DNA from 3 places in the Exiguobacterium sp. s101 genome. Region 3 is predicted to be linked to each of the others. Evidence: predicted binding sites of a transcription regulator. Region 3 holds the regulator's gene; each other region holds the start of a gene.
What was found. Region 3 encodes Rex, which represses fermentation and respiration genes when NADH is low (regulators of the CRP and FNR family bind a similar motif). Its sites were predicted from a motif close to TTGTGAAATATTTCACAA; they were not measured.
Positions count from the first base shown of each region.

Region 1 (10,664 bases), on a different contig from region 3:
GTCCGCTAGAATGTTGATGAGGCATCCTCCCCGTTATAGCAGTGAAGAAACGTTATCGTAGCGGTCATCACTAGTAATGACGCTGACTCACGCTTCGGATGGACCCCATCTTTGCATATTTTTATCTGACATATACGTCAATCTGTTTGAGCATGTCACGCGCTTCTTCATTTTCAGGCGTGATTGCCGCGCTTGAGATTTGTCTCCCATCCTCGTATACATCGATAACGACACCGTCCTTCGCTTGGCGCGTTTGGTACAGGCGACCATTTACGTAAGAGGCATGATCCACCGAGTCGAGAACTATCCGAGTCGTTTGTTTCCCGGTGTTCAAGTCGATGACGACTTCCTCGCCGCCTTCATTTAATGCGATCAGGTTGTGGCCTGACACTGTATGATCCCAAAAGCCTTGGCCTTCAACCAATTGAACAACTTTCCCCATTTTTGTATCGTAAGCGAATAGTCCTGGCATCGCGTCCTCAACATGGATGTCCTCTTCCCCTTCTCGGATGACTTCGTGAGAACTAACACTGACTGGAACGTATCGTGTTTCTGTCAGCCGAGTATCTACATCAGTAGCATAAAATCGATTCGTATGCATGACACCGGTGATAAATCCTTTGTCCATACTCAATTCTTTGACGGTCACATCATTCATCGTCTGGTTGAACGTGGCGAGCATCGTTTTTGTTACCTCGCCATATCCGTCCCGATAGATCAAATTTAACTGGCCGTCCTTAATAAAGATACCTGCCCACCACCCTGTCATGATCTCATAAATTTGACGTTCCTCGGCATCGAACGTATAAGTCGATAGCTCTTTTCCTTCTACTTGTTCAAATACGATGAGCTCTTTCATTCCATCCTGACCGACCCCGATATATCCCTCTTCTGTTTGAATCGATTGGGCATATGTCATTCCGTTCATTTGTCGATGAACCGGGCGTTCTCCCTCATTTAAACGTTCATGATATCGTAGCGCCTCAGCAATATAATTCAAATTTGACGTGATGCGACTCTCATCAGTCGTCACTTCAAACCGCTCTTCTACACTGTCCTCTATGCTATAACTGATCTCAACCACTGCGTCTGTCCAAACAGATGGATTCGAATTGATGTCTAACGCCCATTCTGCTTTCGTTTCCGTCGCATCAACAGCAAACGTCCCAAGTCCAATCACGATGACCGCACCAAGAGCGGCCACATTCCACATTCGTTTCATTTTCTCACCTCAAACATTCAGTTTCGTCTGTAAAGATCGTCCGCCTAACCAAATCGTCACACCTGCCCATGCTATCAACACCACACCGACATATACAATCGTCTCATCATAAATCAGGTAATTATCCAAAAACGCGTAGCCTAAAATCGGAATAGTTAAGATGACAACTAGAATCGATAAGCTAAGTACCGGTGACCACAACGTCCGTTGCCAGAAACTTCGTTCAATCAACACAAATGCGAAGATGAAGAGCACAGCGATCGTGATCATCAATTGATGAATGACAAAATTAACGAGTGAAGAAGGATACATCATAGACAGTATTGCCTGGTACGATAGTGCTTGTTCAAATGACCCTTGCATCGGAATCATCTTATCTTCGAACCAACTTGTAAACGCTATGTATTGCAACTTAAGGGCAATCCATTCGACAGCGAACAACCCGAACGTCATCATTAATATGGTAGCGAGTTTGGCGAAAAAAATGGTCATTCGTTTTTGTGGCATCGTGAGGAGTCGCATCATGAACGTCCCTCGTCCTTGAAAATCGCGATACCAAATCCATACGCTGTACAGTAACACGGCAGCAACGGCAATCCCGAGGGATAAAAGATATGGAGTTCCGTTCAAGTAACTGACAAACATCAATTGATAGTCTGCATTCCCTGCACGACGTAACTGCTCGTACAATTGTGTCTCGCCCCATAAAAAGTAGCCGAGATATCCAAACTGGACGACGAGGAGACCGGTGACTAACATCAAGAACGGTTTCGTGACACGCTCGACTTCCCAACTCAATAGTTTCAATAGATTCATGCCCCGTACTCCTCTCTCATCACATCGACGATGGACTTACCATGAATGAAACGGACATCTTCGACATCAAACTCACGGACGATGCGTCCGTTATTCAACATGACCGCCTTGTCGATCAAGTACTCGATATCTTCAATCTCGTGTGTCGTAATGAGCACGCCCCGGTTCTCCATGACCTCACTCGAAAACAGTTCAACAATCTGTTCTTTCGAAAAGACATCGATTCCTGAGAACGGTTCATCGAGTAATAAATAATCCGGGTCTTGGGCAATGCCGAGTGCAAGGTTCGCTTTGGCGAGCGTCCCTTTCGATAACTCGCTTAACTTATCCTCCGGGAACAATTTAAAGTCTTCGACGAGACGAGCAAATAATGCCGAATCAAATGTCGGATAAAAGTCTTTCATAAACGCCTCACATTGCTCGATTGTAAAGTGAATCGGGAACATCGCATGGTCGGCGACGAAAGCGACACGGTTCAAATCGATCGGTTTTCCATCAATCAATACCGAACCTTTATCAAAAGGTGTCAATCCCATGATGCCTTTCAATAACGTCGATTTCCCTGTTCCGTTCAGTCCGATGAGACATGTGATTTCCCCTTTATTCGCTGTGAACGAAACGTCTTCAATGACTTGTTTTTTGCGATAGCGCTTCTTAACTCCCAACACTTCGATCATCGTATATTCCCTCCTTGTACTGTCGTTTGATTTTCTCGACAAGTTCGTCTACCGAGACGTCAAGCTCTTGAATCGATTCCACAAATACAGCGACCGCGTCATCTACAATCTCAGAACGAATGTGTTTCAAGATGGCGTCATCTGTCGTCACGCGACTCGGTCGATTTCGTTCGGTCGTAATCAATTGTTGGTCCTCCATTTCCTTAAACGCTTTTTGAACCGTGTTCGGATTAATTTTTAAATCGTTCGCTAGTTCTCGCCGGGATGGCATCTCATTCCCGGCCTTTAGTTCACCGAGTGCCATCTTCTTCTTGAAGTAGTCGACGACCTGTAGATAAACCGGTGCCCTCGTATTGAATTGCATGTTCATCACCTTTCTAAGTGTATGACATGGTTAATACACTTTCTAACTGTATTATTAGTGTAATACACTTCTGCGTCAATCTTTTTTTCAATTTTTCTCCAAATAAAAAACATCTGACACGTGCGTCAGATGTTGAAATGTTCAGTCAGAACACGATATCCGCCCCTCTTTTCGGATCGATTTGTTGAAGATACAGATCTTCCCCGGGCCAGTACCGGCGCTTATATTTCGCAAGTCTTTTCGCCGGATCGCCGAGGTATGTATCACGGTTCAATACTCGCTCATAACGAACCTCGCGTGGGCAGTCGAGATAAATCACATAATCGAAATAAGGACGCCATTCCGGTCGCTGCAAAAAAATCCCCTCTATGACGACTGTATGAGCAGATGACACATCAATCTTCTCTTCTGCGATGACATCTCGTTCATACACGTAACGAGGTAATTTTAGTTCGGTAATCCCATTCCTTAATGGACGAAACAGTTCACACTCAAGACGCGATACGTCCCATTGTAGAGCATAATACTCGGTCGGTTCAGACTGTCCGGTCTCATAGCGCTTTGCACGTTCGACGATATAGTCATCGATGTGAAGAACATAAACACTCGGATCATTGCTCAAATGTGAAACGCGCGTCGTTTTGCCCGCTCCGCTCAGTCCATCAATCGCTACGACAAACGGTCGATTCCCTAAGTGCATCGAACGTGCTGCATGGATGACTTCTAATGTGTTCATACCGTTCCTCCCCACACAAAAAAGTCAGCTCACGTATGAGCTGACTTTAGTTTACCAGAGTACCCAACCACGCGCTCCAGGAGGCGCACTCTCAATCAAGTGCCAGATTGGAACGGTGTATGCAAATGCGATCAAGACGAATGTCACGGTGATCCATAGTTTCCAATTCTCGAAATAACGTGGTGTATCCATCGCTGCTTCCTCTGTCTCAGCGAGCGGGAATTCTTCTTCGCCTTTCGGTGCGAGGAATGACAAGTTGAACATCGAGTAGACGAAGATGAGAACAGAGATGAACAAAATTGTTCCCCCGATTGCCATCATGACGTGATATGGGATCCATTCACGTGTCAACGCATCCGAGAAATAAGTTGCCGGACCCGTACGACGTGGGTTCCCGTTTAATCCTGAAATATGCATCGCATACGACATGATAGACATACCGAACGCCCACGTTCCTGCTTGAATCAAACCAAGTTTGTTCATCGCCTTCGTCAACGTGCGACCACGAAGGACTGGTACGAGCCAATAGGCCGTCCCGAAGAACGTCAAGGCAACAGCCGTTCCGACGGTGATGTGGAAGTGTCCTGTGACCCAAAGTGTATTGTGGACCATCGCGTTCAATTGGTGCGAAGCGTTGATGATCCCACCTGCGCCGGCAGGAATGAAGAACAACATCCCGACGAATGGTGCAAGGAAACGAACATCGCCATATGGCATTTTCTTCACCCAGCCGAACAACCCTTTTGCACCAAGCGCACGTCCACGAAGTTCGAACGTCGCAAAGAGCGAGAATGCCGTCATAAACGAAGGAATGACAACTAAGAACGTCAAGATAACTTGAACGAACTTCCAGAACGGCTCAATCCCTGGCTCTGTCAATTGATGGTGGAATCCGACCGGGAATGAGAAGAGTAAGAATAACAAGAATGCCATTCGCGCCAACGCATCAGAGAAGATTTTTCCGCCGATTACTTTCGGTACGACCGTATACCACACAATATATGCCGGCATGAGCCAGAAATACACGAGCGGGTGCCCGAAGTACCAGAATAATGTACGGGATAATTCAATACCGACTGTATCTTTCCACCCGAGTGAAAGCGGGAGGAGTTGGAATAAAATCGTCGCTGCGACACCGAGTGTCGCGATGACCCAAAGTAGCATCGTCATAATACTCATGTAAGCCGGGAGTGGTGGATGAACCCCTGGGTTATCACGTTTGTAATCTGCATACATCCGGAACATCGCGAACGAGGAGAACCACGTTCCGACTACGAACAGGACGAGTCCGACATAGAAGAGCGGATCTGCCATGAGCGGTGCATAAAATGTATAAAGTACAGTCCCTTTATTAGCAAGAATCATCACAGTGATCATGACAGCACCGATAATCATCGTCCAAAAACCGAGCCAAGCGACACGGGTCGGGAACGATTCAAAGCGACCGAATGACTTCGCAAGTAGCGCATATAATAGACCGATGATGAACATCGTTGTGAAGACGATACCGAGCATGATTCCGTGAGCTGTTAGTAACTGATAATATCCAAAAATTTCAGGAATGACACCGGTCCGAATTAACGTCTGCATCAAACCAGCCAACGCACCAATCAAGACAGCGAGAATCGATACAAGAACGTGACCGTAAGCAAGACGCGCTTCTTTCGCTCCAATACTCGGAACCGGAACTCCACGCTCCATCTCCCATTGCTTCAGTTTAGATGATACATCGTTCATTTACTCCACCACCTTGATTTTAGTCGACATCATGTGATGTCCTGTTCCACAATATTCGTTACAAAGAATCAAAAATTCTCCAGCTTCCTCAAACGTGTACGTCAATGAGTTGATATGTCCAGGGACGACCATCATATTGACCGGTGTACCTGTCAACTGAAATCCGTGAACGACGTCCGGTGACGTCACGAGGAACGTCACTTTTGCACCTTTTGGAATTTCGACATTCCCTGGTGTAAAGGTAAATGCTTGTGCAATCATGACGAGCTCGTATTCATTCTCGCCAATTTGATGAAGTCCCGGTTGATCAAACGGAGCCGTCTGATTCACTTTTGCCGGGTCGATCAAATCCGCATCCGATGCAGGTTGATTTCCCGCTGCGAAGGCAGATACCCCTAGAACAGTCAAGAAAACTGCAAGTAAGATAATACCAAACGTAAGCCAATATTTTTCTAATTTATGAATATGCATGACGAGACCCTTCTCCCTGTATGTTTATCGAGTAACAAATAAGTAAAAGACCGAAGACCACATGGCGATGATGACACCTGCGACAATCATGACCGATGTAAACGTTCCTTTAAGATTTGGTTCTTGCCCATCTTTATGTTCCACGTGTAAAACCCCTTTCGCTTGTTTTTCCACCTTTATTGTACGCAATCGCTCAGGTGATAATATGTGACATTTATCACTTCAAAAGTGACAATCACATCAATTTTGCGTAGTTTCAACACACAAAATTCACATTTTTAAAAAGGAGTCCACAAAAAAACCACCTACACATGAGGTGGTTTACAAACGACATATTCCAGCAGGACAACCCTCGCAGTGACAAAGCTCTTTCAAAAAATCAACATCGTGAATAACGATCGATTTTGCTGTTGTACTGATGACTCCGTCTTTTCGCCACTGGCTGATCAAACGGTTCACCGTCTCGCGCGGAGCTCCAATCAATTGCCCCAGTTCTCCATCGGACGGATGACGAGGAATCACAATGGTATCTTCTTCCTCTACACCATGCATGGCCGCCATCCGCAGTAATGTCGAGCCCAGCGCCCCTGGCTTTCCGTACAATAATAAGTCGCGGACTTTCATTTCCGAGTGCTTCCGCATCATCGATGTCCAGCGTAAAATTTCTCCAGCAAACCGAATATCGCGTTGCATCAGTGATTCTAGCTCACGTTTCGAAATCGTTCCAATTGTACTTTCTTCTGTCGTCTCGATACTGTATGAACTCGGGAAAGTTTCCACGATATCGAACTCACCGAAGAAATCATCTGGTCCATACATGAACATGACGAGTGGATTTCCTTTTTTCGTGATTTTCGTAAATTTAACAGAACCACTCTTTAAGTAAAAGAACTTATCACACTTCTCACCTTCCCAACACACGATACTTGCTTTTGGATGATGCTGAATCGTCATCATTTCAAGTAACAGTTGTTTCGTTTCATCTGAAAATACAAAACTGTTCGGCTGAGTCGTTCCACATTGCATTGACATAAGTCGTTGCTCCCTCCACATTTCATTCGTCCGTTCCATTTATGACTTTATTATACAAGAGTGTGACAGGAAGAATCGTAAAAGTATGTGACATTTCAAACAATCTTTAAAAAAGAGATTCGGCTATTCTCCCGAATCTCTCTGCTTGTTCAACGCTGAATCAACCGAATCAATTTTTCTGCCGGTTTGAAGTTCGGATACCGGACCGGTAAATCGAATTTTGTCGTATTCTTTAAAATCGATTTGGCGTGACTGAACGTTTCAAAACTCGTTCGACCGTGATAAGCCCCCATCCCGCTCTCGCCGACTCCGCCAAACGGAAGGTTCGGATTCGTCAAGTGCATGATGACATCGTTCACGCACCCTCCGCCAAAGGAAAGATGTTTCATAACTGTTTTTTCCACGTCTTTCGATTCCGTAAAGAGATAGAGAGCAAGAGGATGCGGTCGGTTAGAAATGAACTCGATCACTTCATCTAATTGACGATATGGAATGACTGGTAAAATCGGACCGAAAATCTCATCTTTCATCACATCAGCATCTTCATGAAGATTCGTCATGACGGTCGGCGCAATTTTAAGCTCATCCCGGTTCATCTCTCCACCGAACACAAGGTCACCTTCTGTCAAATAGTGAGCCAAACGGTCGAAGTGTGATTCATTGACGATGCGCGTGTATCGTTTTGTCCCGACACCATTCCCGAACATCGCAAACGCTTCTTGTTTAACGGCTTCTAAGAAAGCTTCCTGTTGTGAGTCATGCACGAGCACATAGTCTGGTGCGACACATGTTTGACCGGCATTCATCCATTTCCCCCATGCGACACGTTTCGCTGCAATCGAGACGTTCGCATCTCCATGAACGATAACAGGTGATTTCCCACCGAGTTCTAGTGTGACCGGTGTCAGATGTTCCGCTGCTGATTTATTGACGATCCGACCAACTTGCGTAGAACCTGTGAAGAAAATGTAATCCCATTTTTGATCCAATAATTCTTGAGCCGTGTCCTTATCACCTTCGACACTTGCTACATAGCGATCGGTAAAAGCGCGCTCTAACACCTGTGTCAAGACACGAGCGACGTTAGGCGTCAACTCTGAAGGTTTGACAACGGCGGTGTTCCCTGCGGCGATTGCGCCGATGAGTGGAGCAACGGCCAATTGGAAGGGATAATTCCAAGGAGCGATAATTAATACCGTACCGTACGGCTCATAACGTATCTCGCTCTTCATCCCAAGATGGATGGCTGTTCCACGGACACGTTTCGGACGCATCCACCGTTTTAATTCTCGTTTCGTTCGTGAAATCTCATCGTAAATAAATCCGATTTCTGTCGTATACGCATCCATCTCTGATTTGTTCAAGTCTTCGCGCAGAGCTTCTAACAAGTCCGGTTCATAGTGCTTGATCGATTCCTTTAAAAACGTCAGCATGCTCAAACGGAATGCCATTGATTTCGTCGCCTGAGTTTTAAAGAAGCGGCGTTGTTTCTGGACAAGCTCATCAATCGTCAACTGTTCAATCGGTGCCAGCATAAACTTTCCTCCTTACGATTTATCACATTTATTTCATCTTATCATCCAATGAAGAGTGAATCTAAGAGATCGCTTTCATCCATCGAGCATCTTTCAATCTCCTACAAACGTTTAAAGGTTTAAACATTTAATCATATGTATAGATTAATGAATTAAAGTCATCGTGTCAAAATATTCGCCCTCTTTTTAGAGAACTCATCATAAAGAGAAGACTCGCTCCCCATAAAATTACTCCGGTCAGCGTAAACTGCTGGATGACCGAAAGAGAAAGCGCACTTAAAAACGACGATCCCGCCACCGTTCCGAGAGAGAAAAATGCATAAAATGCCCCGTACGCTTTTCCCCGATTTTGTGGGGATGTTGATTGAATCAACAATGTGTTGATTGCCGGAAATAAGATCGCAAATCCGACTCCATATAAGGCAAGTACCCCGTAAAGGCCAGATTGTACACTTGCTTGTCCAATGAGCAGCTGACTCGTCCCGATGATGGCCACCCCGAGTGCGCTCAATTTAGTCGGGGAAAAGCAATCGAACAGTCGGTTCGTTGGTAATAAAAAGAATAGGACGGCGACCACACCGAACATACTGAGTAACGTCCCACTCAATCGCGAATCGTATCCGAGCGCTTGCACATGGAGCGGCAATAAAAAAGCGAGCGCCCCTTGTGAAAACATGAGGAAGAAAGCCCCCCAATAGGCCCGAATCACTCTAGAATCAGCTTTCACCGGTTCGTCATCTGTTTTTGTCTTCACATCTATCATTTGACCGCGACGCATCGTGATGACCGTCAAGAACAGAATTATCCAACCGAATAAAGAGACGAATAGAAAAACGGTCGGGGGTGACGTCATACTTGCAACAATCCCACTAAAGGCTGGACCGACGATGGCCGCTAGACCAACAAAACTACCGGTGATTGCGACTTTCTTCCCTTGACGATTCGTCGCGGTGACGTTCGCAGACAGCGTAAACGCTGCCGGGACGATGAGCCCGGCCATAAAGCCGTGAACAAACCTTACAAACAGCAACATGGATGCTGAGTCGACGAACTGATAAGTCAATAAACTGAAGCTCGTCAAAAATAAACCGAGAACTAAAACGCGATATGGACCATTCCTGTCAGTCCATATACCAGATAATATATTTCCAAACGTGTTCGTCAACGAATAAATAGCAATAGAAAAACCAGCGATAAACGAAGATGCCCCAACGGATACCGCAAATGTACTCATAATCGGAAGTTGGGCGAACAAATCAAAAAAAGCAAAAAATACAATTGCATATAATATAAAACGCGATGGAGTTTTCATCAGACAATTCCTCTTTCTCGTGATCTTACCCTTAGTCTAGCTGGAGCTCCGTACGTTTCATAGGGATGAGTGGGTTTGGACACAAAAAATCCCTACAGCCATTGGCTATAGGGAAAGTCGCTTAGTTTGTCACTTCGACGGCTGTGTCGAGAGCAACACGAATCATTTCATCGAACGTCGACTGACGCTCTTCTGATGTCGTCTCTTCACCCGTCAACAAGTGGTCAGAGATCGTGAGGATCGTCAACGCGTTCACTTTGTGTTTCGCTGCAAGTGTGTAAAGACCCGCTGCCTCCATTTCGATGGCGAGGCAACCGAAGTCTGCCCATTTCTTGAAGTGATGGAAATCGTCTTGGTAGAATTGGTCAGCTGTGAAGATTTGTCCGACTTTGACCGGGATGCCCGCCTTCTCTGCATTCATATATGCGCGGTGTAGGAGGTCGAACGTCGCTGTCGGCGCATAGTCCATTCCGTTGAAGCGGACACGGTTTTGACCCATCTCACTTGATGCGCTCATCGCAATGACAACATCACGCACTTTAACGTCTTCTTGAATTCCGCCCGCTGTTCCGACACGAATCAAGTTTTTAGCACCGTACGACATGATGAGTTCGTTCACGTAAATCGACATCGAAGGCACACCCATCCCTGTACCTTGAACCGAGATACGCTTCCCTTTGTAAGTTCCCGTAAAACCGTACATGCCACGAACTTCGTTATATAATTCGACGTCTTCTAAAAACGTTTCCGCAATATACTTGG
Region 1 is NZ_JACSKX010000010.1:42,598-53,261, reverse strand. Features, by position in the region: gene KNO76_RS09700 (hypothetical protein) at 122-1,222, opposite strand; gene KNO76_RS09695 (hypothetical protein) at 1,232-2,038, opposite strand; gene KNO76_RS09690 (ABC transporter ATP-binding protein) at 2,035-2,715, opposite strand; gene KNO76_RS09685 (GntR family transcriptional regulator) at 2,693-3,085, opposite strand; gene KNO76_RS09680 (kinase) at 3,225-3,815, opposite strand; gene KNO76_RS09675 (b(o/a)3-type cytochrome-c oxidase subunit 1) at 3,867-5,552, opposite strand; gene KNO76_RS09670 (cytochrome c oxidase subunit II) at 5,553-6,023, opposite strand; gene KNO76_RS09665 (cytochrome c oxidase subunit 2A) at 6,048-6,167, opposite strand; gene KNO76_RS09660 (Crp/Fnr family transcriptional regulator) at 6,345-7,055, opposite strand; gene KNO76_RS09655 (aldehyde dehydrogenase) at 7,205-8,590, opposite strand; gene KNO76_RS09650 (MFS transporter) at 8,757-9,902, opposite strand; gene deoD (purine-nucleoside phosphorylase) at 10,024-10,664, opposite strand, start outside.
Region 1: KNO76_RS09665 (cytochrome c oxidase subunit 2A) is a predicted target of Rex. The motif match lies at 6,229-6,246, and genes of this name have one in related genera.

Region 2 (10,664 bases), on a different contig from region 3:
CTTGTCAGGCATTTGTGTCACGATCGCGTTACCGAGTGTTTCACCAACACCGAACATGAATGCATATCCTTCACGGAATGACATCCAAGCAGCTTCTGCATCGCCAGCGACATATTGATCGAACGTGTCGAGTACGAGCGCTTCGTGCTGTTTGATCGCTTCTTCACCGGCAGCTTGTGGTAAGTTACCTTCTGTTGCAGCATCGAGGAATGTGCTGAAGTTGACAGCGAATTGGTCGAGTTTCATACGTGCATCTTCAATCTTCGCTTCGTCACCTTCAAGTGTAGCAGCGACGATGTCACCTTGTGCTGTGATGTGATCTGAGTTCCATACTTTTTCGAACTGTGCAGCACCTTCGTCACCATATACAGAAGCGATGGCTGCTTTGAAGTCGAGTGTGTTTTGGTCTTCTGCCCATGTTACGTAGTCATAGTCCTCTGCTTGATCGTACCCTTTTTGCATACCGATTGCTGCGAGGGCGAAGTGCTCACCTGCGAGACTGTTCAATGTTGAGCGGAGTTCAACAGCTGGTGTGTCGGCTCCAGTCGTGAATTTGTCAGGCATTTGTGTGACGATTGCGCCTGAGAGGGCTTTACTGATGTTGAACATGTGCTTGTAGCCTTCACGGAACGTCATGTAAGCTTCTTCGTAATCTCCTTCGACGTAGTTATCGAATACCGAGAGGACTTGGTCTTCGTGAAGTTCAAGCGCGTCAGCTGCTGCTTCCTTCGGTAAGTTCCCTTCCGTCGCTGCGTCGAGGAATGTTGAGAATTCTTCTACGAACTCATCAACTTCAGCTTCAGCTTCCATGCGTAACTCTTTGTTTTCTGATTTTGCAGCTTCGACGAAGTCGGCTGAGTAGTCATTGTGACCACGGAAGATTTCTTCAAATTTCATGCCACCTTCTTCTCCATAGATAGAAGAAATGGCTGGTGTCATATCGAGTGCGTTTTGATCGAGTGCTTGATCTGCGACCGCGGCATCTGCTGCCTCGTCATAACCTTTCATCATCGATGTGACGGCTAATACATAGTGCTCAGATAAGAGTTGGTCGAGTGTCGCGCGAAGGTCACCTGCTGGTGTGCTCGCTGTTGGCATGTGGTCCGCTGCTTGTGCGTTCACTGGTACGAGTAGTCCTAAGGCAAGTGCCGGGGCTACGATTTTGTTTAACGTCTTCTTCTTCATGGGTAATCGCTCCTTTTCGTAAGTGAGTGTTGTCGTTATTTACACCCATCTAACGGAGCGGTTCAAAAAATGGATCACTCTTTTTTTATTTTTTTTCGTTTTTTTGTTGAAGAGTGCGATAAACCCCTGGTGCGACGCCATATTTTCGTTTAAAAATTCTGTGGAAATATGGGTAACTTCGAAATCCAGACAGTTCCGCTATCGTTTCTAACGAATGTTTTGTATAGCGCATTTGCTCTTCGGCAAGCTGCAAGCGAATCGATTGTGCATATTCGATGATCGTCACCCCGGTCCCTTCTTTAAAGAGATGAACGGTCCGTGAAACGCTCAGTCCGACGGCGTCGGCGACGTCTGAAACTTTGAAGTCACTCGTGACGTGTGCTTCGATAAAGCGCATCATACGAGAGACGACTGGAGGTCGCGCCTGGGAATGCACATCTTGAATCGAACGATCGAGCATGAGTAGAAGGGCTTGGACGAGCGTTTCAATTAGTACGGCACTTTGTTCAGACGGTGGACGGCGCACTTCTTCCGTAATGTGTTGCCATAGCGAAAGAAGGCGTGAATCGATGGCGATGGTATTCAATCGCCCCCGTGGAGTCGCATGCCACCATGTATCGATTGAATGTCCGGTGCAGAAGATATGATAGTCTCCGCTCGCAGGTGTATCGACATGCATTTCATAGAAGTCACCCGGACGGACAATCAATACGTCACCAGGTCGTGTGATCATCGTTTCTCCATTGACCACAATCCGAGCCGTTCCTTCCGTTTGTAAGCGAATCAGATATGTATCGAGTAAGCTGGCGAATGGAAAAGTATAGGTCGTTGTATGATATGAATAGCCACAAAAGCCGATTTCCATAATAGTCTCCTTATTTTATAGCAAAATTGTACATATCTTAATCATATCATGGATGGTCATGAATCCTTGAAGACAGTACGATGAAAGCGTTGAAACGGAAATGAACTTCAAGGAGGACGTAACATGAAACAATGGTGGAAAGAAGCGGTCGTATATCAAATTTATCCACGTAGCTTCAATGACTCAAACGGTGATGGGATTGGCGACATCCAAGGAATCACAGAGAAGATGTCTTATTTGGCAGAACTCGGGATCGACGTCATCTGGCTCTCGCCGGTATACGATTCACCGAACGACGACAATGGATACGATATTCGTGATTACCGTGCCATCATGGACGAGTTTGGTACGATGGATGACTTCGATGCGATGCTTGAAGAAGCACACCGTCACGGGATTAAAATCATGATGGACCTTGTCGTCAACCACTCTTCTGACGAACACCAATGGTTCATGGAGTCACGTTCTTCAAAAGATAGTCCGTATCGTGACTATTACATTTGGAAAAAAGGAAAGGACGGTCAACCTCCGACTAACTGGGGGGCTTTCTTCGGCGGCAGCGCTTGGCAGTATGATGAGGCGAGTGATGAGTACTACCTCCACCTCTTCAGTAAGAAACAACCGGATTTGAACTGGGAAAGCGAGACGCTTCGTCGTGAAGTGTACGACCTCATGACATATTGGCTCGATAAAGGAGTCGACGGGTTCCGGATGGACGTCATCAATATGATCTCAAAAGACCAAAGCTACCCAGACGGTCAAACGCAAGGAACAGGGTATGGAGACGGGACACCATTCTTCTTTAACGGACCACGCATCCATGAATTCATGCAGGAGATGAATCGGGAAGTCTTATCGAAATATGACACGATCACGGTCGGGGAGATGCCAGGGGTCAGTGTAGAAGAAGCGAAGCTTTATACGGGTGAAGACCGCAACGAACTGAACATGGTCTTTCATTTTGAACATGTGGACGTCGGGAACGGGAGCTTCGGGAAGTGGAATCCGACAGACTGGAAGTTGACTGAGCTGAAGACGATCTTCTCACGTTGGCAAGAAGGACTTGAAGAAGAAGGGTGGAACAGCTTGTACTGGAGTAACCATGACCAGCCTCGAGCTATCTCACGTTTTGGGAATGATTCACCGGAATACCGTGTCCGTTCTGGGAAGATGCTCGCGACACTCCTTCACCTATTAAAAGGAACACCATATATTTATCAAGGGGAAGAGTTCGGCATGACGAACGTCGCCTTTGATTCGATTGATCAATACCGAGATATTGAAACGTTGAATGCCTATCATGATTACACATCAAAAGGATTGTTGACACACGATGAAATCTTCCGTGGGATTCATGAGCGGGGACGTGACAATTCACGCACACCAGTTCAGTGGTCGGACGAAGCGCACGGCGGCTTCACGACTGGGACGCCATGGATTGGGGTCAACCCGAACTATGTCGACATCAATGCGGAAGCGGCACGGAAAGACCCGAATTCGCTCTTCCATTACTACCGTCAATTGATTGCGCTCCGTAAAGCCAATCCAATCGTTGTCTATGGAAAGTATGAGCTCTTGTTGCCGGAAGATGAAGCGGTCTATGCATTCACACGTTCGTTCGAAGGGGAAACTTGGCTCGTGCTCTGTAACTTCTCGGGCGAAACACAACAACGTGATATACCATATGACGTAAACGAACGCGTCATCGGCAACATGGAACCGATTGAACCGTTCACGCTTCGTCCGTACGAAGCGCAAGTGTACAAACTGTGACCAAAAGCTCGCCATTCGGCGAGCTTTTTTGAATGGTAACGTATCTTCTTTTCATGATTCGGGAATAGTGTAAGTAACGTCTGACATGAAAAGAGGGAACGACATGGGTACTTTAATCGCTTACTCTTCCAGGTATGGGACGAGTGAAAAAGTAGCGGCTCTACTCGCTGAACGTCTGTCGGGTGACGTTCATGTCCAAAATATCGTAGAAGAGCCGAATGCGATGTGGGAGACGATCGATCACGTCATCGTCGGCAGTTCGATTCGGATGGGAACCATCCAGGACGAAATGAAGGAATGGTTGGCGCTTCACGAAGCACACTTGCTTAAGCATCCCCTCGCTTTATATTTGTGTGCCGGGACACCGACAGAATCAGAGCGGATTCGTGAGTTAGAAGAGGCGTACCGTGAATCACTCCGCGAGCATGCCTATTTTGTCGAGGTCGTTGGCAGTGGTTATGACTTTGAACGAATGGGTTTTTTAGACAAAGCAATCGTCCGGATGATGGTAAAGCAGAAAGAAAGCTCGCTTGAACTCGATGACGACAAATTAGCCCGGCTCGTGGAGGCGGCTCAAACGTCCGAACGTACCCGGTCTGAGAACCCGTAAGCGAGTATGTCCTGCACATCAATCGGACTTTTCGTGGAGATGAGAGCATCTCCACTTTTTTTCTGTCCTTCGATTTGATGAAGCGCAATTTGTTCTATCTGACGTCCTATTTTCAAAGCGATTGGCGCAGATTCATGGCATCGTAAGTTTTCGATAGTCACTTCGTCGGTGCGGTTCTCCCCTCCAAATAGCTCGAGGTCGGCTCGGGCTGTGGTAAACCCGCGAACGGAAATTCGTTTCAACTGTACACGTCTTGACTTATATTGAATCGCAAGTGCTGGATGCTGTTCATAGTCGTAGGTCGGGTCGCCGATGGCAGTCAAACCATGGATGAAGACATCTTGATATGCGGAAACGACCAGACTCCGTGGCGAGGATTTTGCATAAAGCGGGCTTCGGACTGGCTCGATGGATACCAAATTTGTACCGGACAGGAAGCGTGCAGTCGCGGAATCCGGATCGTCTGCCAAATGATGACCGATGTGGCGGAAGTTGAACGAACGATTGTCGTGAACGGAGAGATGTCCAAAGATATGGACGTCGTGTGCGGCTGACGAGGTTCCATGCGCTTTTACTTCGATACCTCCAAAACAGCCTTCCGTTCTGTTGTGAACAAGCGTGACGTGACGCGAACCGTCATCAATTTCAATGCCGTTTGAGTTTGAGAATCCTAAAGCGTGCGTTCGGCCATGGGGGTGATGACAATAACAGTTAGTGATGTAGATGGCATCACTATGATGTGTTGTGATCCCATCGTCCCCATAATTCGTTGCTTCGAGTTGATTGAGATGGATATACCGACTTCCGTTTGCCGCACGAAGTCCGTCACCTAGGTAGTGATAGTGCGGGGACGTGATGTCAAACGCATGGAGCCCGGCATTTTTAGCCGTCACATGATGCACCCATCCATACGTCACGTGCGCGAATGTCAAAGCGCTCGATGTCGTGTCACCGCTTGTCGTTCGTTTCACGTCACCTAAACGATCAACGTTCCAATCAAGTGTAAGATGGGATACCTCGATATGATGATTGCCGGCGAATGGGGTCGTATTTCGTAAAAGACGGCGATGCTTCGGAGCCCGATCGGATAATTTGAGGATTGTGACGTCTTGTCCGGCACCTTCAAGTGCACAACTAGAAGGGAGGCGAATTCCTCGAACGATATATACACCTGGTGGCACATAGACACGGCGATTAGAGCGGAGGGCGAGACGAAAGGCGAGGGTGCAGTCCGTCTTGCCATCTCCAACAGCCCCATAGTTCGTCACATCGACACGTGATTTTGTCATATGCATCAGATTCAAATATTCCGCATCGAGTCGGCGCATCCAAACGGGACGAACCACTCCATCGATCTGTTCAAGCGGAAGAGACGTCCGGACAGGCGAAACTCTCTCCGTTAATGGGATTCGACAAGCGTATGTTTGGCTCATTGCTGGATAAGTTGTTTTACTCGTGGTATGATGCCACTTGAGTGTTTGATAAATCAATTCTTCTTCAGACCAGTCGGAATAAGCAGCAATCATCGATGCGATTGACTGTTGATCATTTGATTTTTTCATAATAGATCCCCCTAGTGTCATCTTCTCTAGGGTGTACCCGTTTCGACTTATTTTTAGCAATCAGAAGTATTTACTAGACAGAAGCATCTAACCATGTTATATTCAATATGTGCTTAATTAAGAATAGCTGGAATCATAATTCACAAGTGCTTGGGATTATTTTTCATTAGATAATTCCAGAGGCTTGTATTTTTTTTGGTCAAGTTTTTTCTAGTAAGGCACTACTATAACGCATAGCGTTTATTTCAGGAGGGTTCATTCATGAACACAGGTAAAGTAAAATGGTTTAACTCAGAAAAAGGTTACGGCTTCATCGAAATGGAAGGCGGAGACGACGTATTCGTACACTTCTCAGCAATCCAAGGCGACGGCTTCAAAACACTTGAAGAAGGCCAAGAAGTAACTTTCGAAATCACAGACGGAGCTCGTGGACCACAAGCTTCTAACGTTGAAAAAATCTAATCTTCCTTTCTAAGGAATATGATACCTGCTCGCATCGGCGAGCAGGTTTTTTTGTGTTTAACCATATGGTTTGAGGGAACAGTATACGAGCGACAAATCGTGAAGGAGGAATTCGGAATGAGTGCAAAAGAAACAGCATTAAAAATATTAGACTCAAGTAATGTAGGTACAATGGCGACTGTATATAAAGTAAAACCGCACAGTCGGTATATGACATTTTTCCATGAAGATTTCACGCTCTATACAGCAACTTCAAATGATACAGATAAGGTAGAGGAATTAGAGAGAAATCCATATACTCATATCTTAATTGGCTACGATGGAGATGGAGTCGGCGACACGTACCTAGAAATCTTAGGAAAAGCAACGGTGTCAGATGATGAATCGATGAAAGAAAAAGTATGGAATGACAAACTTGAAGGATGGTTCGATGGACCGAATGATCCAAAACTCATCATTCTCAAAATCGAACCTGAATCAATGCGTGTGATGAACAAAAAAGGTCAACCATCTCAAGAAGTCACCTTATAATACTCTTAGAGACGCCTAACGAAGGCGTCTTTTTGTATATGTGAATAGACTGTGGCATACATATGTACGAATTATGAACAAGGAAGATTATATATGTGAAAAAGTGAACATAGATTATATATTGTGAATGTAATCACATTATTCATTTATTTAACTTCTTAAAGGGAGGAATTATTATGTTCACGAAATTTTGGCAAAATCACAATGTTGCCACAGCGATTTTAACGGTATTACGTGTATGGCTTGGTTATCATTGGTTGACGGCAGGTTGGGGTAAAATCACAGGTGGTTTTGGAACAGAAGGATTTTTAAACAACGCGGTGTCACTCGCCACTGGAGAACATCCAGCTGTCGCAGGATGGTGGGCCGCATTCTTAGAAAACTTTGCAATCCCGAACGCTGGATTATTCGATGTCCTCATCCCTTACGGTGAATTTTTGGTCGGCCTAGGGTTATTGCTCGGTGCACTCACACGTAGTGCAGCATTCTTCGGACTTGTCATGAACATGGCGTTCTTACTATCAGGAACAGTCAGCACGAACCCAACGATGTTGATCGTCTCCGTATTGATTTTGGTTGCTGGACATAACGCAGGAAAAATCGGAGTCGACGGCTTGTTCCTTCGTACCTTCGTTGAAACGAAAGTATTACACCGTTCACCAAATCGTCAAATAGCCTCGTAACTTTTATATGTTCTCCTGTGACAAACCTCTCACGTTTCGGCTACGATAGATGTAGCCTAACAGAGATAAAGGAGAACGCATATGACTATGACTCATTTTAAATGGATTGGCTACACAGAAGGGGTATCCTTCTTGCTGTTACTATTAATCGCGATGCCACTGAAATATATGGCCGGCATTCCACTTGCGGTCAGTATTGTCGGCGCAGCGCACGGTTTCTTGTTTGTTGCTTACGTGCTCGCAGCCGTGTACATGGCGTGGCGCTTCCGTTGGGGCTTCAAAGTTTTGACGCTTGCTGTGATGGCATCCGTCATCCCATTCGGACCATTTTTATTAGAAAAACGGGTACTCCCGTCAACAGAGAAGACATCGAACTGATTCGTTCGATGTCTTTTTCGTTACGACACACATTCGGCTGACTGAAGTGCAGCTTTTTCTGCCTGCATGTCGTGACGGATGCGATAGGTGAGTGTGAAAGTACATAAGAGTAGACCAATCATACAGGCTGTGTATAGATGAGCGACTGGCACAAGATCACTTAATATTCCGAATAAGATGAAACCGATTGGTGTGATCCCCATCGCGAGTGATTCGAGTACTCCAATCACACGACCTAAGTAGTTCGGGTCCGTATTCGTTTGTAAGAGCAATTGAATGGGGATATTGACACGTACGATGAAGAAACCGCTTAGTAAAGCGAACATCGCAAAAAAGAAAATCGACGTGATGACGTTGAAGTTCAAATATAATGGAATGGCAGGGCCGACAAATAGAATGCTGAGTATGGTCAGTGCTGATCGCATGGTCGATAGGCGATGTTTGATGTTGAATAACGGCAAGGCGTGAAGTAAAGAAGCGACTAAAAATTCAATGGCAACCATGCTTTCAAGTAGTCCGAACTGGAACGGGGACACACCGACCTCTTGTAATGCTGCAATCGGGAACAACACTTCTGACGCGACGAAAAAGAAGTTCAAGAATGCGGCGAGGACGGCGACCGTCCATAAAACGCGCTGCTGTTTCAAATAAGACAGACCGGACCGTACATCTTCCCAGGCGGATTGTTCGGTTGGAGCAACCTCTTTCTGATGAAATGTGAGTCGAGAAGCAAGTAGCGCAGCAATCATGAAGAATAGGGCTGAGCTGAATAAAAACACTGGAATCGGTATGAGTTTAAACAGTGCTCCGGCAAGAAGCGGAGTACCGATACTTGAGATGGAGATGATGCTCTGAATGAGGGAGTTGGCACGTTGAAGCTCTTCCTCTTCAAATAGAAGTGGGATCGAACTCGATAGCGTGACCGATAAGAAGGTGGAAACGATGGATAGGAAGAATGTGATGACATAAAAGGCAGGTGCTTCAAACGTCCACATTAGACTTCCAATCCCTGCGAGTAAAAATAATCCTCCATTCAAAGACTCCATCTTGATGATGACGCCTTTTCGGTCAAGTTTGTCCGCATAAGCGCCGGCAAATGGTGACAAAAGAACGCGTGGCAATGTTCCTGCCAGTAAGACAAATGCGAATTGCAGTCCAGATCCAGTTGTCGTCAATACCGTTAATCCTGCTACGAACGTAAATAAGTTGGATGCGAACAGTGACATGAATTTACCGAGTAATAAAATGGAGAGGTTGGACGAAAAGAATCTCATAGGAAGCACTCCTTTGCAAAATAGTTAAATGTGATTTAACATTATCATAAAGGCACGAAAGTGAAATGTAAACAAAAAGTTCAATATAATTTAACTTTTCGAGGTGGCATATGATTGGTGAACGAATTAAAGCGTTACGAAAACAGAAAAAAATGACCCAGACGCAGTTGGCGGAAGGGATTGTCACGAAATCGATGCTCAGTATGATTGAGAACGGGAAAGCGGAGGCATCGATGCGCAGTTTGCGAGAACTTTCCAGTCGTTTAGGTGTGTCGATGCAACAGTTATTGACGGACCCGAAAGAAGCTGAGCTACAAACGATGGTCGAACAGTTAGAATATGAAGAAATGATAATCATCTCGCGTTCGGATCAAGAAATACGACAGATGCTTTCCCCATACTTAAAAGAAGAAATGAACTCTGTGTGGCAAGGGAAAGCGTATATGTTGTATGGCGATACGTACTTTCAAGAAGAAGAAAATGAGAAGGTGTTAGCCTACTACGACCGAGCGATTGAGATTTTTGAAAAATTAGGAGAAACAGATGAATTGGCGATGGGGCGCATCAGCCAAGCTTACTATTTATTGATGTGGAACCGATATGAAGAATCGATTGAGCGGATTGACGCGATTGAACTCCTTGATGCGAAGTACATGAAAGCGAAAACGAGAACTGAGTATGCCATGTTGATCGTCTTTAAAAATCTTCTTTGTGATGAGGATTTGGAAGGCTCCATTCGACAGCTTGAAGACGCGCTTGAGTATATGAAGCGGACTAGAATCTACTACCGTGCGGATGACGTATATCGGACCATTTCGATTTGTGCGCTCTATTTGAATGATGAGACGAAAATTCGTGAGTCTTTACAAAAAGCGAAGCAATACATTCAATTCACGGAAGACCGCTTGGCAGAAATCAAAGTGGCACTTTCCGAAGCACTCTATGCGATGGAATACCGACATATTGATCTGTTAGGAGAAAACGTCAAGTTGATGGAATCACTCACGACAGAGATTGAGCCGTTCATTGCGGCGATTTCGATGGCGAAAGGTGTGTACTACGCTTTTCGAGGGGAATCGGAAAAAGGAAGAGAGTGTTTATTGGCATTATGGGAAAATCGAGACGAGTGGAAAACACATAGTTTAGTCGATATCGCGATTTACTACGAAGGGTTATTAAGGGGAACACTGAACGGATGCGGGGACGACTGGGTATCCGTGATCGAAGAAAAAGTGAAGGAATTCCCACAAGGTCTGTTTCGCAAACGTTTAGAATTATTACTACAACAAATCAAGGGCTGACGAATCAGCCCTTGCACGTTTGAATCAATGTACCTTTACC
Region 2 is NZ_JACSKX010000007.1:95,649-106,312, reverse strand. Features, by position in the region: gene KNO76_RS07910 (globin family protein) at 1-1,185, opposite strand, end outside; gene KNO76_RS07905 (AraC family transcriptional regulator) at 1,271-2,050, opposite strand; gene KNO76_RS07900 (glycoside hydrolase family 13 protein) at 2,174-3,823, shown strand; gene KNO76_RS07895 (flavodoxin domain-containing protein) at 3,927-4,433, shown strand; gene KNO76_RS07890 (glycoside hydrolase family 55 protein) at 4,397-5,995, opposite strand; gene KNO76_RS07885 (cold-shock protein) at 6,257-6,457, shown strand; gene KNO76_RS07880 (pyridoxamine 5'-phosphate oxidase family protein) at 6,575-6,988, shown strand; gene KNO76_RS07875 (DoxX family membrane protein) at 7,165-7,671, shown strand; gene KNO76_RS07870 (DUF3817 domain-containing protein) at 7,753-8,049, shown strand; gene KNO76_RS07865 (MFS transporter) at 8,070-9,323, opposite strand; gene KNO76_RS07860 (helix-turn-helix domain-containing protein) at 9,434-10,624, shown strand; gene KNO76_RS07855 (S66 family peptidase) at 10,629-10,664, opposite strand, start outside.
Region 2: KNO76_RS07875 (DoxX family membrane protein) is a predicted target of Rex. The motif match lies at 7,110-7,127, and genes of this name have one in related genera.

Region 3 (10,664 bases):
GCTTCTGGACGTACTTCATCATCGCCGTCGCCGCTTACGACTTTTTCAAAGTGTATCAAATCTTGGCACTCGCTCGAAAAGTCAAAAAAGAAGGCACGGACAAATCCGCATAACGAAACCCCGAGTCTTACGAGCTCGGGGTTTTCTTTATATGGATGACGTTCGTCAAATCAATCTTTTCATGGAGTACTGCACTACGAATCAACAGACCACGACGCGTCATGATAACCCCAAACACGACGTACATCGTATCAAGCAACGGAACTGTCATCTCGTTAAAAAACCAGACGACGACAAAAAGGCTAAAAATTGAAAGAAAACCAATCGATGAGATGAGTTTCGAATCGATATTTTGCATCAATGACTTCACCTTCTCTTCGTCGAACTGTTCGAGTTGCTCCTGATAAAGTGCATGGAAGATAACACCGAATCCCGCCACTGTAATCATCACCCATTCCCCATTCCACCATCCAATCAAAAATACGATTGGATTGAATAAAAGAAATGCCAACAATAGTTTTTTCCTCATCATACCCCTCCTTACGACGGAATCCATAGTTTTGCAAAATCAAAATAGCCGAACAAGTCGACACAGACGTCCTTCAGCTCGACCGGGAACGGAATGGTCCGCTCCTCGTTATAGAGCGTAAAAGAAAAGCTCGTCCTACGACGAGCGGCGTCCTAAATCAAACCCATCCTTTCTCAGCGAAGGGATGGTTTTTAGTCGAGCTGTTGTTGGTGCATCGCATAGATCAAGGTCAACGCCCGAATGCAGAAGATTGTCGAGAAGCCATAAATGCTCAGTTCGAGCAACGAAACAGATGGATATCGTAGGCCAAGGGAGAGCACATAGCCTACCAAACAAAGAAAAACGACGAATGTGATCGTCCACTCATCCGACTTCCGCTTCATCTTCTCCGCTAATCCCTTTTCTTCTTTTTCTACACGTTCCCGCTGCCAAAAGTAAAAGAACAACGCATACATCACAAACGAGATTCTCGGAACGTCGCCTAAGAGTAAATCAAAGATGATGAGCCCTAAAAATAAGTATGTCCCTAATTGATAACCGCTCTTCATTTGAAGTCGCGAACGAAGTGATTCGCTCGACCCCCACTTCATAATCCAATCACCGCCACGGTCAACACACCGTAGACAAACCCGAGTACAATCGCCCCGATGGCCATACGCTTATATTGTGGATATTGATGAAGCGCGACCGCCCCACCGACGACATGAACAAATGCGACGATGAACGTCAAAATCGCTAATACCATCTAAATTCTCCTCTTTGTTATAAATATCTTTTAGTAATTCGTAGGAATCACTTTATTTATCACAATGAAACCTGCATTCATTATAACAATTTCAATTTAAGAAAGTAGGAAATCATGATGAGTTATTCCACTTCAAATCTGACAACAGAAGAGTTGCTGTATGTAAATAGCGAAGTCGATTTTGTTTGATAGCTCGACGACAAGCCGCACCGCTTCCTCATCTTCACCCGCGACGAACATGACGGACCCGTCCGGATTGCCTAAATTCTCGACCCCCGTCTGATTGAACGTCTTCACAACTTTCTTATCCGGAATGAGTCGTTGCAAATACTCCGCACCTGACACTCCGTCCGGCCGCTCCACTTCGAAAAACTCAATCGTAATCGGATTCGTCACATCAATCAATACTTTCCCCATCCAATCCAGCGAGTGTTGGTAACAGGTCGACCGCTTCCGCAAACGGTGTACATAGCAATAAAACATCACTCGTCGAGGCGACCTCCTGTAACGTCAACACCCCTTCCCGCTCTGTGTGTGCTCCATACACCACCTCATAACCGGTCTGTTCGAATCGCTCCCCGAGTAACTTGTAAATAATCTACATTAACAAATCAATCGACGAGGATGTTTTATGCACTTATTATGGTAAAATTTACATATCAACTCATAAGGAGTTTTGCTATGCAACGTACACTTCGTAAGTCGGCGACCGACCGCTCGATTGCCGGTGTATGCGGTGGGATCGCTGAATACGTGAACATCTCTTCACTCGGTATTCGGCTACTATTCGTTTTTTTGCCGGCTAACTTTCTCATCTACATCCTTCTTGCCAACTTGATGAAAGATGCGCCACGCTATCTATAAGAAAACGCGAAAGCTTTTAGCTTCCGCGTTTTTCGTTAGGCATTCACTTTGTCTTTCATCGCTTCAAGCGCTCCGCTGTTCAGGAAGTGCCATGGTTTGTTGTAGTGCGGTTGGAAGAAGAAGTCGACATAGGCGAGCTCTTCGATTGTCATCTCGTTTTGGATGGCTAGCGAGAGTGTGTTGACCGCTTGCGTCAAATCCGCTTTCGATAACACTTGTCCACCGACAATACGGTGTGTTCCTTTTTCATAGACGAGTTTGAATTCGACTTTCTCTGCGGTCGGCATAAACTCCGGACGATACGCGTCTTCGATGACGACACTTTCGACTTCGAGCCCAAAGAGTGCTGCCGCTTCTTCCGTTAATCCAGACGACGCGATATTCCAGTCATAGAGTCGAAGTCCTGACGTTCCTTGTGTTCCTTGGTAGCGGACTCGTGGTTGCATCAAGTTCTCCGCGACGAGTGTTCCCATGCGGACAGCGTTCGTCGCAAGTGGGATATAAGCGTGTGTGCGTGCCGGGTTGTAGTAGACGGCACAGCTGTCCCCCGCCGCAAAGATGTCCGGGTTGCTCGTGCGCATGTAGTCATCGACGATGATGGCGCCGTTCCCGAGCATGTCGACCTGTCCTTCTAGGAGTCCTGTATTCGGACGGAATCCGACGCACAAGATGACGAGATCCGCTTCGAATTCACCTTTGTCTGTCACGACATGTGTGACGTTCCCATCTGTTCCACGGAACGCATCGACCGTCTGGCCGAGTTCAAGATCGATTCCGCGATTTGTCATGTCCGCTTCTAATTGATCCGTGAACGACTTGTCGAGATATTTATTCAAGATGCGGTCGGCACTATCGATAAATGTGACATGTTTTCCGTATGCTTCGAACGCTTCGACGAGTTCGACTCCGATATAGCCCGCCCCGATGACGGCAATCTTCGTCGCATCTGTCGCGCGTTCGATGATGCGTTGGGCATGCGCGTAGTTTTTACAGAGCTCGATTCCGTTCATCTCGATCCCCGGAAGCGTTGGGACGATTGGCCATGAACCTGTCGTGACAATCAAGCGGTCATACGTGTCATGCACGTCTTCCCCGGTCTCAAGATTTTTGGCGTGGACCGTCTTCGCTTCGGAGTCGATCGACAAGACGTCATGTTTCATGCGCATCGTCGCACCGAGTTCTTTAAGTTCACGTGGAGAGGAGTAGAACAACTCTTCCGCACGTTGGACGACCCCACCGACGTGGAGCGCGATCCCACACGAAAGGAAGCTGACATTATCGTTCCGCTCGTAAACGGTGATGTCGAGATTGTCATGCTTGGCGAGTAATCCTTTGACAGCTGCTGTTCCTGCGTGTGTACATCCGATGACTGCGATTTTCATATGAGTCGTCTCTCCTTTTATGTTAGACAATACGTTTCGTTTTACATTGTGATAAACATCACACTTAATCCTTGATCTTAGTGTACTATTTCACAATATAAGGTTCAACGACTATGCTCACTATTTCACTTAAAAGTGTCTAAAGTTTGAACAGCATGAAAGTCCTGTTGAGCTAGAGTGTAATACACAAAAAAGCACCATCCCATTTACGGAACGATGCTCATTTCTCATTCATCTGTTTCATTAAATCCATCTGTTCTTGCACCATCGCTTCTTTCTCCCGGCGCAGCACCCCTTTATAGGTGATACGTGAAATCGATAAGCTGATCTCGTATAGGAAGAAGAGCGGTAGTGACACCATGAGGTGCGACGTCAAGTCCGGTGGTGTGATGAACGCCGCGACCACGAATAGCGCAAAGTACGCGTACTTTCGAATCTTCGATAAGAAGTACGGGGTCACGACACCGATCCGGGTGAGGAACATCGTCACGACCGGTAATTGGAATAATAGACCGAACGGAATTGTCAGCTGCAACAAGAACGTGAAGTAATTATTGGCCCCGATGAGTTGTTCGAGTCCGAGGTCTTGCCCGAGGTCCGTCGAGATATCGAGGACGAGCGGGAACAACCAATAGTAGGCGAACGCAAGACCAATCAAGAACAATCCGAAGATGATCGGGATATAGGCAAGCGTGCCTTTCCGCTCATTCGGATGCAGACCGGGTGCGACAAACGCCCACACTTGATACAGTAGGAATGGGCTCGCCGCAATCAGGCCGATGACGAGCGCCAAGTTCAAGTAAATCATGAGTGGGTCCGCGACCCCAAAGGCGTTCAGTTCGAGCCCACGTTCGATGAGATCTTCTTGCAAGTATGCGAGTACATATTTGACACTCGGCAAAGCCATCAAAAAGAAGGCAAAGACGACAAATGCAGATAGCATCAGTCGTCTCCGCAGCTCTGTCAAGTGATCGGTGAGTTCCCGCTCTTGATCAGGTTGATGATTCATGGCTTACTGCTCTTTCTTTTCGATAGCTTTCTTGTCGTTCTTGTCGTTCTCGTCGTGCTCGTTCATCATGCCGTTCGTTGCATTTTTGAACTCACGAAGCGTCTGCCCGGCCGCGCGACCAAACTCCGGTAATTTCTTCGGTCCGAAGAGAATGAGTGCGATGATGGCGATGACAAATAGACTCACCCCACCTGGCATCCCGACGACGAGTGATGATGCTAGTAATTCCATTATTGATGGACCCCCTCAGCGGTTGGATAGTGTTGCATAAAGTAAATGAGTGACTGCAGCTCAATCGACAAATCGATGTGATGGACGCGAACGGTGTCCGGTACAGTGAGTCGTGCCGGTGTGAAGTTCAAGATACCCTTGATGCCGAATCGCACCAAGTCGTCTGCGACGGGCTGCGCATAGGCAGAAGGTACCGTCAAAATGGCGACGTCGATCTTGTTTTGCTTCATAATCTGTTCCATCTCATCGACGTGATGAATTGGGACGCCTGACATCGTCGTGCCGACTTTTGTCTCGTCTGCGTCGAACCCGACGACGATATGTGTGTTATTGTTTTTAAGGAAGTTATAGTTGACGAATGCCGTCCCAAGGTGACCGACCCCGACCAAGGCGACATTCGTAATCTCGTCTTGATTCAGTGTCTTTCGGAAAAAGTCTAACAGATACTGCACGTTATAGCCATATCCCTTTTTACCGAGCGCACCGAAGTACGAGAAATCACGGCGAATCGTAGCCGAATCGACCTTGACCGCCTCACTCAGTTCTGCTGAAGAGACACGTTGTTTCCCTGACGCATGCAGGCTTTGAATAAATCGATAGTATAGTGGCAACCGTTTGGCTGTCGCTTGTGGAATCTTTGGTTCGTTTTGACTCAACGGAAAGAGCCTCCTTTTTACGACACGTTACAAACGAATCTGAATTTCATACACCTTGATTGTAAACGAATTCACATGACCACTCAACGAATATACCTAAAATCGCTGAAAAATACAGTATACTAAATAGAGAGAAAGGGGTTTTTTCACTTGATCCTACTGCAAGTCAACAACTTATCCAAATCCTTCGGCGTCGAGCCGATTTTAGAAAACGTAAAACTCGAAATCCAGGAAGGTGAACGTGTCGCCCTCGTCGGTCGGAACGGTGCCGGTAAGTCCACACTTTTGAAAGTCATCGCTGGTGAATACAACTATGATTCCGGGGACATCATGAAGCCAAAAGACGTCACCATCGGCTATCTCGCCCAAGACTCAGGGCTCGAATCCGACGAGACGATCTGGAACGAGATGCTCACCGTCTTCACGGACTTGATCGAGCAGGAGAAGACGCTCCGTCGCATGGAAGCCGACATGGGATCCGAACGAATCCTAAATGACGCCGCTGCGTACGAACGTCTCCTCTCTTCTTACGATGAAGAGCAGCATACGTTCAAAGAGCGTGGCGGTTACCAGTATGAAGCGACCATCCGCTCGGTCCTCCATGGGATGCGCTTCTATCCGGATGACTTCGAACGTCGCATCGACACGCTATCCGGGGGACAACGGACACGTCTCGCCTTGGCGAAGATGCTCCTTCAAAGTCCTGACCTGCTCATCTTGGATGAGCCGACGAACCATTTGGACATCGAGACGCTCGCCTGGCTCGAGAAGTACTTGGGCGGCTATAAAGGAGCTGTCCTCATCGTCTCCCACGACCGGTACTTCCTCGACCGTGTCGTTTCGGTCGTCTATGAGCTGTCACGTCATCGGAGCCGTCGCTTCGTCGGGAACTATACGAAGTATCTCGAGCAGAAGGCTGCCCTTTACGAACAAGAGAAGAAGCAGTTCGAGTCGCAGCAAGAAGAGATTGCCAAGATGCAGGACTTCATCCAGCGAAACATCGCCCGGGCGACGACGACGAAACGGGCGCAAAGCGTACGGAAGCGTCTCGAGAAAGTCGACCGTCTCGATGCTCCGGACGGTGACGAACGCAGTGCTGTCCTCTCGTTCTCTATCAAACGCCAGAGTGGGAACGATGTATTGAGCGCGAGTGACCTCGCCATCGGGTATGAGGAAGCAATCGCCAAAAATCTCCGCTTCCAGCTGCAGCGCGGTGAATCCGTCGCGCTCGTCGGTCCGAACGGGGTCGGGAAGTCGACATTACTCAAAGTGTTGACGAAACAACAAGCCGTCCTCACGGGTGAGATCCGTTACGGGACCGGCGTCGAGATCGGCTACTACGATCAGGAGCAACAAAACTTGTCTGACACAAACCGTGTCATCGATGAGATTTGGAACGACTGGCCGCTCATGCGTGAGCAAGAAGTGCGGAGTCTTCTCGGTCAGTTCCTCTTCAGCGGCGATGACGTCACGAAACGTGTCCTCGAACTATCGGGTGGTGAACGGGCACGTCTTACGTTGGCCAAGCTGAAGCTCGAGCAACCGAACCTCCTCATCTTAGACGAGCCGACGAACCACTTGGATCTCGACTCGAAGATGATTTTAGAGAATGCCCTCCTCGACTATCCGGGCACGATCCTTTTCGTCTCGCATGACCGCTACTTCATCGACCGTCTCGCGACACGTGTATTAGAGATCACGCCGAACGGCATCGATGAGTATCTCGGAGACTATTCGTACTACGTCGAGAAGAAAGAAGAGCTCGAAGAACTCGCACGACTCGCCCGTGAGGAGACGAAGCAGATCGTCGTGAAAAAACAACGCGCCGACAAGGAACAGCAACGGGAAGAGCGCCGGATCAAACAGCGCATCGAAGAGATCGAGCTGGCGATCGAGCAACATGAGAAGCGTCTCGACGAGATCGAACAGTTGCTGTGTGAGCCGGACGTCTTCAACGACTTCGCCCGTGCCCAAGAACTATCGACCGAATCGGACGCAGCGAAAGAATCGATCACCGCACTTTATGCGGAATGGGAGGAACTCCATACATGATGCGTACCCGTGCCATGCGAATCGAGTTCATTCAAGCGTTCCTCACGGGACTCGCCTACATCGTGCCGACCGGGACCGAGTTCGTATCTGAACTCATCCGCGGTGAGCCGACGATCGTCCCGTCTATTCTCTTTTACTTTTTGCCTGTCGTCATCGGCTTCATCATTCAGACGTGGCCAGGGATCTTGCTCAGTCTCTTCAGTGGATTGCTCATGAGCACGCTCTTCATTCGCATCGTCGTCTGGCCGGTCGACGTGACCGTTCATACGTTCTATGCGCCAGGCTCGGTATGGGCCCACTTCTACGAAGAGACACTCTTCATGTGGATTCTCGCCCTTCTCGTGTTCATCATGAGTCGTATCAACACATGGCATCGAGAGAATTATCGACAACCAAAAGCGTAAACAGTAAAAAGAGAGGTCAGCGTTGTCATACGCCGGCCTCTCTTTATATTAGAAATATCGTAACGGCTGGAATCCTACCGTATGGAAGTCGAGCTTCGTCCCGTCCTCAGCGATAAAGAAGACAGCCTCGTTCGTATCGACGTCACGTGTGAACACCTTATAGAACGTCATCAGCTTTTCGCCATTCGTCACATAGCGTGCCTCGTGTGTCGAGATGACTTGCGCGAACAGCTGCTGTTCGTCGAGCTCCTCGATCAAATCATCAAACTTCGCCGCTTCTTCTTCCGTTGCCTCGCGACCCCGCTCGATTTCATAATAAGCATCGCTCGCTTTTGGCTGTACCCCGAGATTGCGATCGACGACGATCACACGCTCTGGCTCTTGGTCGACGACACTTGTGTAGCCATATAGTGACTCGATGAGCGTATTCTCTCCGGTCACGCGACCGATGCCCTCCAATGTGTCTTCTCCAGTCAATGACTTCACTCGTGTCTCTTCTGGAACAATTTCTTCTTGATAGGCGATATTGTAAGCGCGGATGATCTCACGTACTTGTAAGAACGTCGCAACGACGAGTAGTACGATGAGTCCTCCGATGATGATGCGTTTCGTCATGTCTCTATTTCCCCCTAGACTGTCATGCTCTCTTCTAAGGATAACCCAGGAACCGCATTCATCGCTAGTGTATCGCGCTTACCGCGCACATACGCGTGATGTGCCGCAACCCCAATCATGCCGGCGTTGTCCCCACATAGGTCAAGTGGTGGAATGACGAGTTGAATCCCTTCGGCAGCAGTTGTGTCTTGAAGTGCTGCGCGGAGGCCACGGTTCGCCGCGACACCACCTGCGACGAGCAATTGCTTCGCCCCTTTTTCCTTCACGGCACGAATCGCTTTCTCGACGAGTACTTCGACGACACTCGCTTGGAAGCTCGCCGCCAAATTTTCTGGGATGACCGTCTCTCCACGTTGCTCCGCATTGTGTACGGCGTTGATGACCGATGACTTCAAGCCACTGAAACTGAAGTCAAAGCTACCTGGTTCGAGACGAACGCGTGGGAAGTTATACGTGTCTTCCCCGAGCGCAGCCAAGCGGTCAATCGCAGGTCCACCCGGATAGGGGAGACTGAGCGTGCGCGCGACCTTATCGTATGCCTCACCCGCCGCGTCATCACGTGTCTCACCGATGACTTCGAAGACACCATGTTCTGGCATATAGACGAGTTCCGTGTGGCCTCCTGAGACGACGAGACAGACGAGCGGGAATTGCATCTCTTCGACGAGTTCATTCGCGTAAATATGTCCCGCGATATGATGGACGCCGATGAGCGGTTTTTGATGGGCGAACGCCAATGCTTTGGCTGCACTGATGCCGACGAGAAGGGCACCGACGAGACCCGGTCCTTGTGTGACTGCGACCGCGTCCACATCTTCCATCTTCACGCCTGCTTCGCTTAACGCGTCGTCAATGACATACGTGATACGCTCGACATGATGACGGGACGCCACTTCAGGGACGACGCCACCAAATCGTTTATGACTCTCGATTTGAGAAGAGACGACGTTTGACAATAACGTCTTTCCGTCTTTGACGAGCGCAACGGACGTCTCGTCACAGCTCGACTCGATTGAGAGGATCAGTGATGTGTTCATTCTGATTCACTTCCTAACTTCGCCCAATAAATATAGGCGTCTTCATTATTATCCTGATAGTAGCGCCTTCTCCGTCCAGCTTGCATAAAACCGAACTGTTCATACAGTTTTTGCGCGCCGACGTTTGACACACGGACTTCTAACGTCAATCCGACAAGTCCTTTCGACTTGGCGAATGTGACGAGTTCCGCTAACAGTTGATTGCCAATCCCTTGCCCCCGAAATTCAGGTAAGACGGCAATGTTCGTGATATGTCCTTCATCGACGATTTGCCATACCCCGACAAAACCGACGACCCGTTTGTCATGGACCGCGACAAAATAAATCGCTTGTTCATTTCGGAGCATTTCATTCATGAACGCTTCTTTTGTCCATGGAATAGAGAACGACGCTTTCTCGACTTTTGTCACTTCTTCGACATCGAGCCACGTCATCCGACGAATTTTCACGTCAGCCATTGTTTTGACCCTCTAACCATTTCGCTTCTGCTTCGGCGAGACGCAAATACTCTGGTTCAAACGCATGGACGTCGCTCGTCTCATCGCTGAATACGACCAAATCACTCGCGCGCCCGTATCGATGGGCAGCCGGTGCTTCGATATAGTCGTATTCGCTTAACACGTCACGGAACGGCTCCACGTCTCCGACGATAAGGAAACGCCCTTGGCTATTCAATCGTAACCAGTCCGCGACCGAGGCGTGCTGATCGTCTGTCAGTGCCTTGTTGTGCTGATAGTATCCGATATACGCGTTGCCACGGCGTGCGTCAATCAACGAGACGACCGGCAAGTCCGTATTTGGGGCCGCTGCCATAAGCTTTAGGGCAGATACCCCGATGAGCGGAAGATTGAGCGTATAAGCGAGTGTTTTCGCCGTCGTCACTCCAATCCGAATTCCCGTGTACGACCCAGGTCCTGTCGTGACAACGATGCGCTCAAGCATGTTCGGTGTCCATTTGACTGCTGCCATAAGCTGTTCGATCATCGGCATGAGGGTGACCGCATGATTTTTTGAGACCATGACCGTCGCTTCGGCTTGAATCTCTCCAGCCTCACTTAACGCGACAGATAAACGTGTCGTCGCGGTATCAATCATCAATTGCTTCATGCGAGCACCTCCTTGGCGATTTGAACGTAACGC
Region 3 is NZ_JACSKX010000012.1:86,534-97,197, forward strand. Features, by position in the region: gene KNO76_RS11065 (YdiK family protein) at 1-113, shown strand, start outside; gene KNO76_RS11070 (hypothetical protein) at 128-529, opposite strand; gene KNO76_RS11075 (hypothetical protein) at 721-1,119, opposite strand; gene KNO76_RS11080 (hypothetical protein) at 1,116-1,274, opposite strand; gene KNO76_RS11085 (NAD(P)-binding domain-containing protein) at 1,407-1,679, opposite strand; gene KNO76_RS11090 (hypothetical protein) at 1,672-1,821, opposite strand; gene KNO76_RS11095 (PspC domain-containing protein) at 1,956-2,138, shown strand; gene KNO76_RS11100 (FAD-dependent oxidoreductase) at 2,174-3,520, opposite strand; gene tatC (twin-arginine translocase subunit TatC) at 3,741-4,529, opposite strand; gene KNO76_RS11110 (twin-arginine translocase TatA/TatE family subunit) at 4,533-4,727, opposite strand; gene KNO76_RS11115 (redox-sensing transcriptional repressor Rex) at 4,760-5,416, opposite strand; gene KNO76_RS11120 (ABC-F family ATP-binding cassette domain-containing protein) at 5,567-7,468, shown strand; gene KNO76_RS11125 (hypothetical protein) at 7,465-7,872, shown strand; gene KNO76_RS11130 (hypothetical protein) at 7,921-8,487, opposite strand; gene tsaD (tRNA (adenosine(37)-N6)-threonylcarbamoyltransferase complex transferase subunit TsaD) at 8,502-9,524, opposite strand; gene rimI (ribosomal protein S18-alanine N-acetyltransferase) at 9,521-9,982, opposite strand; gene tsaB (tRNA (adenosine(37)-N6)-threonylcarbamoyltransferase complex dimerization subunit type 1 TsaB) at 9,975-10,631, opposite strand; gene tsaE (tRNA (adenosine(37)-N6)-threonylcarbamoyltransferase complex ATPase subunit type 1 TsaE) at 10,628-10,664, opposite strand, start outside.